3 regions of the Bacillus sp. m3-13 genome follow, and region 3 is predicted to be linked to each of the others. Evidence: predicted binding sites of a transcription regulator. Region 3 holds the regulator's gene; each other region holds the start of a gene.

Region 1 (3,271 bases), on a different contig from region 3:
CGCGGATAAGTTCCGGAACTTTTTTCTTAATCGTTGTCGGCGTGATGCCATGCTCCAGGTTATAAGCCTCCTGGATTTCTCGGCGACGCTTTGTTTCATTTAAAGCAATATCCATGGATTTCGTTATTTTATCTGCATACATGATGACTTTACCGTTTGAGTTACGTGCCGCACGTCCGATGGTCTGAATCAAGGATCGTTCGGAACGGAGAAAACCTTCTTTGTCCGCATCTAAAATGGTGACAAGCGACACTTCCGGAATATCGAGACCTTCCCTCAATAGGTTGATCCCGATCAGAACATCGTGTTTCCCCATCCTTAATTCTCTAATAATTTCAATCCGATCAAGCGTCTTGATTTCAGAATGCAAGTACGCAACTTTAATACCTAGCTCTTTTAAGTATGCTGTAAGATCTTCAGACATCTTCTTCGTCAAGGTGGTGACAAGGACCCTTTCATCCTTTTCCACACGTTTATGGATTTCACCAATAAGATCATCAATCTGGCCTTTTATTGGACGAACTTCAATAATCGGATCAAGAAGTCCGGTCGGTCGGATGATCTGTTCGACCATTTTTGGTGTATGCTCAAGCTCGTAAGGTCCTGGTGTGGCCGAAACATAGACAAGCTGGGCTGTTTTCTTTTCAAACTCCTCAAACCTTAATGGACGGTTATCCTTTGCTGACGGCAGGCGGAAACCATGGTCTACTAGAACTTGCTTTCGCGCCTGGTCCCCATTGAACATCCCTCTGATTTGTGGAAGCGTAACGTGGGACTCGTCAATGACCAATAGAAAATCTTCCGGGAAGAAGTCCATCAGTGTGTATGGCGTCGAGCCCGCAGGACGGAGTGTCAAGTGACGGGAGTAGTTCTCGATTCCAGAACAAAAACCCATTTCCGCCATCATTTCCAGATCATATCGGGTACGCTGCTCCAGTCGCTGAGCTTCTAGAAGTTTTCCTGCTTCGCGAAGTTCTTCCAGTCTCTCCTCTAGTTCTGCCTGAATATTGACGATGGCCTTTTTCATCTTTTCTTCGCGGGTTACGAAGTGAGATGCAGGGAATATGGAAACATGGTTACGATCTCCAAGAATCTCCCCTGTTAGTGCATCCACTTCTCGTATGCGGTCGATTTCGTCTCCGAAAAATTCCACACGAATACAATGTTCGTCACGGGATGCTGGGAAAATCTCCACTACATCACCACGAACCCGGAATGTTCCGCGCTTGAAGTCAATATCATTCCTGCTGTATTGGATGTCTACTAAATCGCGTAGCAAGACATTCCGTTCTTTTTCCATGCCTGTTCTTAAGCTGACGACAAGATCGCGGTATTCTTCCGGTGACCCCAATCCATAAATACAAGACACACTAGCGATGATAATTACGTCGTTCCGCTCGAAAAGCGAAGCCGTTGCTGAGTGACGAAGCTTGTCAATTTCGTCATTAATGCTTGCGTCTTTTTCTATGAAAGTATCAGTGGAAGGTACGTACGCTTCGGGTTGATAGTAGTCATAATAACTAACAAAATATTCAACTGCGTTGTTAGGAAAGAACTCCTTAAACTCACTATATAATTGCCCTGCCAACGTTTTGTTGTGGGCGATGATTAATGTTGGTTTATTTACTGCCTGAATCACATTGGAGACAGTAAACGTCTTACCGGTACCAGTAGCACCAAGAAGCGTCTGATGCTTTTTCCCCTTTTTAAGGCCTTCCACAATCTCCGCGATCGCGGTCGGCTGATCTCCATCCGGCTTATATCCAGAAACTAACTCAAATTGTTCCATCCACAAAAAGCCTCCATTTCCGTTCATCTAACCTCTACCAATATTCTACCACAATACATGCCCAAAACAACAAAAATACGAACTGATATTCGGTTTTTTATATTAATATCCTTTTTTCTCTATACCCGAGTCTGTTGCGTTTTAAGAGTGTTTTCTATATTCTTATCATTATCATGTATTAGGAATCGGAAACTAGTTTTGAGGAGATTTATAATGAAAAAGTTTTTTATCAGGAAAAATTATAGAAAATTGTTCTGCATAGGTTGGATTATTATGTTACTGACAGGCTGTTCGTTCAACGATATTCCCGAAGAAACGCTAGACTTTCCTTATCTAGATGAACGTGCATTGGAAAATCCCGGGGTAGAACTAACCTACAGTGAAGTGGATGGCGAGTATGTGCATGATTTTATCAAAGATAATAAAGATAAAGCCATTAGGTGGACTGCTACGGTGACACGTGTAGAAAACAACTCAACGTACGAGCTGCAGGAACCGCTTCTACCAGCAATCCTCGTTACTTTTGCAGACGAATTAAATCATACACCAGAAGTTGGGGACGTTCTGACATTCGAAGGCGTTCTCACCGGATACGGAGAGACATTTGGCAAAGACCCGCTTTGGGTAGTAAGGCCAGCCAGCCTCGAGTCGACGACCACTGAAGAGCAAGAAGAATTGGCCAACTATCAACATGCAGCACGACAAGCAAAAGAGGGAGCAGACATTCCGTAACTCGGAAATGCCGCTCCCTCTTTTTTATTTAAATTTCCCTACCATGCGCTTTGAATACAAAAATCCGATCACTAGAGAAAGGACGTCCAATAAAATAACATACCATTCGTTCCCATGTCCTTTAAGAATGGAAACTAGAATGAGCGCTGCCGCCAAACCTGTACCCACGTAAAGGTTATAGGTCACTCTTGTGAAAAGGACCACGAGCAGCGCAGGGATAATCAACGCTAAAACCAGCTTTACTAACAATCTGAAAACCTCTTTTCTATCTCATCCGAAAATCTTCTAAAGTTAGTATAGCAGTTTTGGGGCTTCTATATAATAAGAATTAATCTACTTGTATCACCTGAATGTCATCACCAGAGACATTTTGAATGACTGTTTTTCCATTTTCCTTTTTAAAAATTATAGAATAACCTTTTAATAATTCACCATCGTATTTAACCATAACTTGCATTCTCATCTTTCCACTTCGTACACCTTCTAAATCCAAGTCATCCATTGGAGATTCAAAAACGTAGTCTTCCTTTACTGGAAAGTCGTACCGATTTAAAGTAAAGACGGGGCCACTGTCCATCGACTGTTCAACCTCTACATAATTGGTTCCCAGTATGTTACGAATCTCCACCTTGCTCATTCCTGTAGATACATTACTCAAAACAAATTCCGCAGAAACGGTCTCCTTGTCCGTTGTTGTTTGCATAACCCCATAAAGTGTACCCGAAACAATGAACAAGAGTAACACACTCA
Region 2 (3,271 bases), on a different contig from region 3:
CGGAAAGCGAAGCCGTTTGCGGAGATCAACAGCGACGTTATCCAGAACCAGTAAAAGGGGAGAGTGCTATGATAAGAAACGCAGAGATTATAGCTGTAGGCTCTGAATTACTATTGGGACAAATCTGTAATACAAATGCCCAATACCTTTCAAAACAACTTGCAGAATTAGGAATAAACGTCTTTTATCATACAGTGGTCGGAGATAATCCTTCTAGACTTGAAGAAGTAATAACAACAGCAAAACAACGTTCCAATCTTCTTATATTCACTGGAGGTCTTGGTCCGACCAAAGATGACCTGACTAAAGAAACCATATCAAGAGTGCTCGATAAACAATTGGTTATGGATGAAGAAGCTCTAACCAACATTAAGGATTATTATAAAAAATCACAACGAGTGATGAGTGAAAACAATAAAAAGCAGGCGCTTGTTTTAGAAGGCTCCTCTATTTTGGTAAACGAGTTTGGAATGGCTCCGGGGATGGCGCTGACTGAAGGTTCTCATACATACATGCTTTTACCTGGTCCGCCAAAAGAACTTCAGCCAATGTTTTCAGTCCACGGCAGAGAGTACCTGCTAGATAAGCTTGGAGTCAAAGAGCAAATTGTCTCCAAAGTGCTCCGCTTTTTTGGTATTGGGGAATCACAATTGGAAACAGATATTGAAGATATCATTGACAGGCAGACAAACCCAACCATTGCTCCACTAGCAGGAGACAACGAGGTCACACTGCGATTAACTGCAAAGCATCAATCTATTGATGAAGCAAACCGTTTAATAGATCAATGCGAAAAAGAGATCTTGGATAGAGTGGGAGAATTCTTTTTTGGATATGACGAAGATACCATTTATTCTGTTCTCTTTAAAAAGATTCAAGATTCCCACTACACTCTAAGCAGTGCCGAGAGCCTTACGGGCGGTTTGTTCTCTGAGAAAATGACAAGCTTCACCGGTGCCTCCGAAGTGATTGAAGGTGCCATTGTCAGCTATACTAATAGCGTGAAGGAAAATGTACTGGGAGTTAAAAAACACACCCTTGAAACCGATGGAGCAGTAAGTGAGCAGGCTGCAAAAGAAATGGCAAACGGCGTGAAGAAATTACTGCAAACAGATATCGGCATCAGTTTTACCGGAGTTGCAGGGCCTGGTACAATGGATAATCAACCTGTTGGAACAGTGTTTATCGGAATTGCCCTTCCTAACGGTGAAACTACCGTTCATAAAATTCATCTAGCAGGAACGAGAGACGGTATAAGACATAGATCAGCTAAATATGGCTGCCACTACCTATTGAAAGAATTGTTCAAGTAGTTGAGGGGAACTTCAACTGCTTTTTCTTTTGAGACAAAAAAACCAATTTTGTATTTTCACCAAAATCTCACCCACAAAATCCCTTTTTCCCCTTAAAGCAAATTCAATATTTTACGCAAAAATCTCACTATAAAAAAACCGAATGGATGTTCGTTTTTTGGTTGCCAAACGAATTGAAAAAGGGTATAGTAAGAGTAGTTAATAGATACTAATCATTTAGTTTAATAGATAAGAGGAGGAAATTGTGTGAGTGATCGTAAAGCGGCTTTAGATATGGCGTTAAAACAGATAGAAAAGCAATTCGGAAAAGGTTCCATAATGAAATTAGGGGAACAAACAGAACGTAAGATTTCCACTATTCCAAGTGGATCGTTGGCATTGGATGTTGCATTGGGTGCTGGCGGATATCCTCGAGGCAGAGTGGTAGAAATATATGGTCCTGAATCTTCTGGTAAAACAACTGTAGCCCTTCATGCTATCGCTGAAGTACAGCAACAAGGCGGACAGGCTGCGTTTATCGATGCAGAGCATGCGTTGGATCCAGTATATGCACAAAAACTTGGCGTAAACATTGATGAGCTTCTTCTTTCTCAGCCAGATACTGGTGAGCAAGCATTGGAAATCGCAGAAGCTCTTGTAAGAAGTGGTGCGGTTGACATTATCGTTGTCGATTCTGTAGCGGCCCTAGTACCTAAAGCGGAAATCGAAGGGGAAATGGGAGATTCTCACGTTGGTCTTCAAGCTCGTTTAATGTCCCAAGCACTTCGTAAACTTTCTGGTGCCATCAATAAATCAAAAACCATTGCTATTTTCATCAACCAGATTCGTGAAAAAGTCGGGGTTATGTTTGGTAATCCGGAAACGACTCCTGGTGGCCGTGCCCTGAAATTCTACTCTTCCGTACGTTTAGAAGTTCGTCGTGCTGAGCAGTTGAAACAAGGTCATGATATTGTCGGGAATAAAACAAAAATTAAAGTTGTAAAAAATAAAATTGCTCCTCCTTTCAAAGTAGCAGAAGTGGATATCATGTACGGTGAAGGTATCTCAAGAGAAGGGGAAGTAATTGATATGGGATCCGATTTGGATATTGTCCAAAAAAGTGGTTCATGGTATTCCTACAATGAAGAAAGACTTGGACAAGGACGCGAAAATGCAAAGCAATTCCTAAAAGAAAATAAAGATATCCTAAAAGAAATTCACCAGCAAATCCGTGATCATCACGGATTGGATAAAGATTTAACCGCACCAGCGGAAGAAGAAATGGATCAAGAAGAATTAGATTTTTAATACTCAAACCAGGCCCTGTACATCAATACAGGGCCTGTAATTTTATAAAATTTCACTAAATTTATAAAAAAATCATTAAAAACAGGATTAGTTTACCAAAAAGGTCATATCCTTAGCGGGACAGGCTTGACAATAATTTTTCACAGATTTACAATTAGTATGTATAATTTACATTTTGTTAGAATTTTAGAGCTATAAAAAAGCAAAAGCCCTTGAGCTGTATATTGACAAACATTGTTACAATGTACATGCCGACAATGAAATCTAGCAAGAAAAAAGTTCATAGCAAGAGGAGGTGTAATGATGGATAATTTTATGCCAATTATTATCTCCGCTTTGCTTGCCCTAATCGTCGGTGTAGTTGTTGGCTTTTATGTTCGTAAATCCATTGCAGAACAGAAGATTGCTGGCGCAAGAAGTGTCGCAGATCAAATTGTGGAAGATTCCAGACGCGAAGCTGAATCGCTTAAAAAAGAAGCACTTTTGGAAGCAAAGGACGAAATTCACAAACTTCGAACTGAAGCTGAACGTGATATTCGAGACCGTAGAAGCGAACTGCAAAAACAAGAAAATCGTTTAATGCAAAAAGAAGAGAATCTGGATCGAAAAGATGAATCGCTTGATAAGCGAGAAGTAGCATTAGAAAGGCGTGAAGATTCTTTAAACGATAG
Region 3 (3,271 bases):
AATAGTATGTTCCAATGTTCTGAAAAAAAGCGATTAATGCTTTAAATTCTTTTTAGTATCCTTTAATTTTTCTGGAGTGACATCATTTCCTTCCGGATCCACGATTGTAACACCTTGCAAAGTATTTTCCATGGAAGCTCGGAATGTCTTGATATACTCTTGACGAAGCTTTTGTTGTTCAGCTGTCTCTTCCTTTGTAAGGCCTTCACTTTTGGCCTTTTTGGAAAGTGCATTGATTCTTGCTATTTTTTCTTTTGATAACATAGAAAACTCCTTCTTTCATCCTTGTGAAGATATGCTTTTATCTTACTAGAGAGGTTCTTTTTTTACAAGCAAACCGGTGTCGTTCTCTTCTATATACTCCCGATAGCGTCTATTTACTGTTGCTTTAGAAACTTCATACCCAAGCCCTCTCAATGTGGCAGCGATTTCATGAAAAGTGAGTTTATTTGTACGCAGTCTGACTATCTCTTCAATCGGCACCTCAATTTTCTCGCGGCCAGGGCTCATATGGAGGTTTGTCAGGTTTTTGGTGGGGTCATACCCTCTTTTAACCGCACGTTGCATGCCTCTTTTTATTTTCAAATTATGTAGCTTTCTTTGGTATTCCTCAACAATTGCCACAATATCCATAACCATCGAATCAGAATCAGATAATCTCAGTTCTCCATTATCCGTTATAGAAAATATCTTAATTTCGTGTTTTCTCAACCAATGTAAAAAAGCGATTTTTGCATTCCCTCTGCCAAGCCTTGTTTCATCCTGAATTAGAAGGACATCAATATGTTGACTTGAAATAAGCTCGATTATTTGAAAAACCCCTTCACGATCCAAATCATATCCGCTCGCCTGTTCCTCCACTATCTCAATGATTTCGATATCTCGGTTTGCCGCTAAGGAAACTAATTCTTCCCTTTGCCGGGACAATGACGTTTCTTGTGTATCTTTTTTGGTACTCACACGACAATAAATGATTCCCTTCATGTATGATTTCCTCCATCATTCTTTTAAACTATTATTATCAAGCGAACGTATATTCTTGTCAATAATTCGAACTTATGTTTGTATTTTATACCAAAACATGCTATACTATCACTAATATAAATGATAGAGGTGCGGAATATGAAACTATCAAAAAGGCAACAGGACATATTAGATTACATAAAAAAAGAAGTCCAAGCAAAAGGATATCCACCTTCCGTCCGTGAAATTGGGGAAGCAGTTGGACTTGCTTCTAGCTCCACGGTTCATGGTCATCTTGCACGACTAGAAAGCAAAGGTCTCATACGCCGAGACCCTACTAAACCGAGAGCCATTGAGATTATGGAAGACGAACTGGTACCTAAGATATCTGCAGTTAATGTTCCAATCATCGGTAAAGTCACTGCGGGTCAGCCAATTACAGCCATTGAGAACGTAGAGGACTACTTTCCGCTTCCTGACCGCTATGTGGCACCAGACGAACAAGTTTTCATGCTTGAGGTTATGGGGGATAGCATGATCGAAGCCGGGATCCTTGATGGAGACTATGTTATCGTTCGTCAGCAGCAATCCGCTAACAATGGAGACATCGTCGTTGCCATGACAGAAGAAGATGAGGCTACTGTCAAACGCTTCTTTAAAGAAAAAGACTATATCCGATTACAACCGGAAAACTCTACATTAGAACCGATCATTGTCCGAAATGTGAGCATTCTTGGTAAAGTAATCGGAGTATATCGTAATATCCATTAAAAAAGCCGTATATCGGCTTTTTTATTTTCATCAATTTAGTTAATCAAGGGTTTCACTGGGACGTTCTTTTAGTTTATGGTTTCCATTCTTCACTTCGGTAAATAGATTTCCCTCTTCCTCTTTTTCAATACGGCTTGGTTTGCTTGAGGGATTAATCATTGTTTTTAAGAGTTGAATTTCTTGATAGAGGAGACTCCATTCCTTCTTTGTTATCGGCTTTGCTTGATCGGTTAACTCAAATCCTAACTGACCGTTTGGCTCTAAAGTAGCCCATTTAACATCACTTATACTAGATATACTATTTTGTCTAAGCTTCATCTCCAATTGGTCAATGGTAAATCTCAATTTCTTTAATGTTTTTTCATTTAATTTTCCATTTTCTATTAGCATCTTGGATTTACCCGTAATTAACTTTTCAAAAATGTCGGATTTTAGTTGTAGGAACTCCATTAACACTAGTGTTACTACTAGAGTAATACCCACACCAAATGTTACCCAAATACTTTTGCCTGCCAAAGGTTGAATTAACAGAGAACCAATTCCAATCATGATTACCACTTGAGCTAAAGTCATTTGCGAAATGGACTTTCTGCCTGCAATTCTTAGTAAAAATGTCCCTATTATAGTTATTAAAACCGCTTTCCAAATCCAATTCAAATCCATTACTTCACCACCCCATCGAATTATTATGTTTTTATAATAATCCCGTCGCTGTTTTTTATTCAGCAATAAATAGAAGGGGGTAATCAGTTATTTAATTTTACATGTTTTTATTGGCTTGCGTCTCTCAAGTTCACCTCAATAAAGTCATTAATAAAATCATTATAATCAAAATCCATAGCTATATAATGCTCGCGTTGTGGTTGCTTATATACCATCCTTAAATCAGCTATACTTTGCCCTCTGTTCCCGTCAACAACTGCAACCCTTACATCTCTTTGGATAGTATATGTTTTATCCTTATTTAATAGATAATAAAGAGTGAATACATCATGCACCGGTGAACCATCTATACCTGGCATCACTTGGTCGTAGAATGTAGCATAATAATTGGTGACAGCTGGAATAAGATATTTGTACGGACTGCTAGTTTGATCAAAAATGAATGTCGCTATATCCCTAGTAACTATGGCCCTGTTTGTTACATTTAGTGGCGTTATATATACCTTTTTCGCTTTATTCAAAATTACAGAGGTAGCAATCGGGTCTCCCCAAAAGTTCGCTTCCGCCACATCTGTTACATTACCAGGAACCATGAACGCTCCACCCATAAGATATACCTCTTTAACCTGATCCATAAGTTCAGGTCGTAAGTTAAATGCAAAAGCAAGGGATGTTTGTCTACCCACATCCACAATTACAATGTCTTCTATATTTTCCTCGATAATCTCGAACATTAACTCAAAAGGACTAACCTCAGCTTTGAATTCTTCAGGCGGTATTATCGGTCCTAATCCCTGTGGTCCATGTATCTCAGGATAAAAAACCGTGTGAATACCACTTAAAGGCTGTGAAGTTCCCCTCACTACGGGAATAT

Evidence for each region. Region 3 encodes LexA, which represses DNA repair genes until DNA is damaged. Its sites were predicted from a motif close to CGAACATATGTTCG; they were not measured.
Region 1: the regulator LexA is predicted to act here: its motif matches at 1,868-1,881, upstream of uvrB (excinuclease ABC subunit UvrB).
Region 2: the regulator LexA is predicted to act here: its motif matches at 1,453-1,466, upstream of recA (recombinase RecA).

What each region holds. Positions count from the first base shown of each region.
Region 1 is NZ_ACPC01000020.1:221,556-224,826, forward strand. Features, by position in the region: gene uvrB (excinuclease ABC subunit UvrB) at 1-1,789, opposite strand, end outside; gene M313_RS0114910 (hypothetical protein) at 2,003-2,521, shown strand; gene M313_RS0114915 (DUF2198 family protein) at 2,546-2,770, opposite strand; gene M313_RS0114920 (hypothetical protein) at 2,850-3,271, opposite strand, start outside.
Region 2 is NZ_ACPC01000013.1:6,452-9,722, reverse strand. Features, by position in the region: gene M313_RS0105675 (competence/damage-inducible protein A) at 69-1,313, shown strand; gene recA (recombinase RecA) at 1,560-2,600, shown strand; gene rny (ribonuclease Y) at 2,904-3,271, shown strand, end outside.
Region 3 is NZ_ACPC01000014.1:22,650-25,920, reverse strand. Features, by position in the region: gene M313_RS0106280 (DUF896 domain-containing protein) at 34-264, opposite strand; gene M313_RS0106275 (YneB family resolvase-like protein) at 310-984, opposite strand; gene lexA (transcriptional repressor LexA) at 1,123-1,734, shown strand; gene M313_RS0106265 (DUF421 domain-containing protein) at 1,774-2,397, opposite strand; gene M313_RS0106260 (nucleoside hydrolase) at 2,505-3,271, opposite strand, start outside.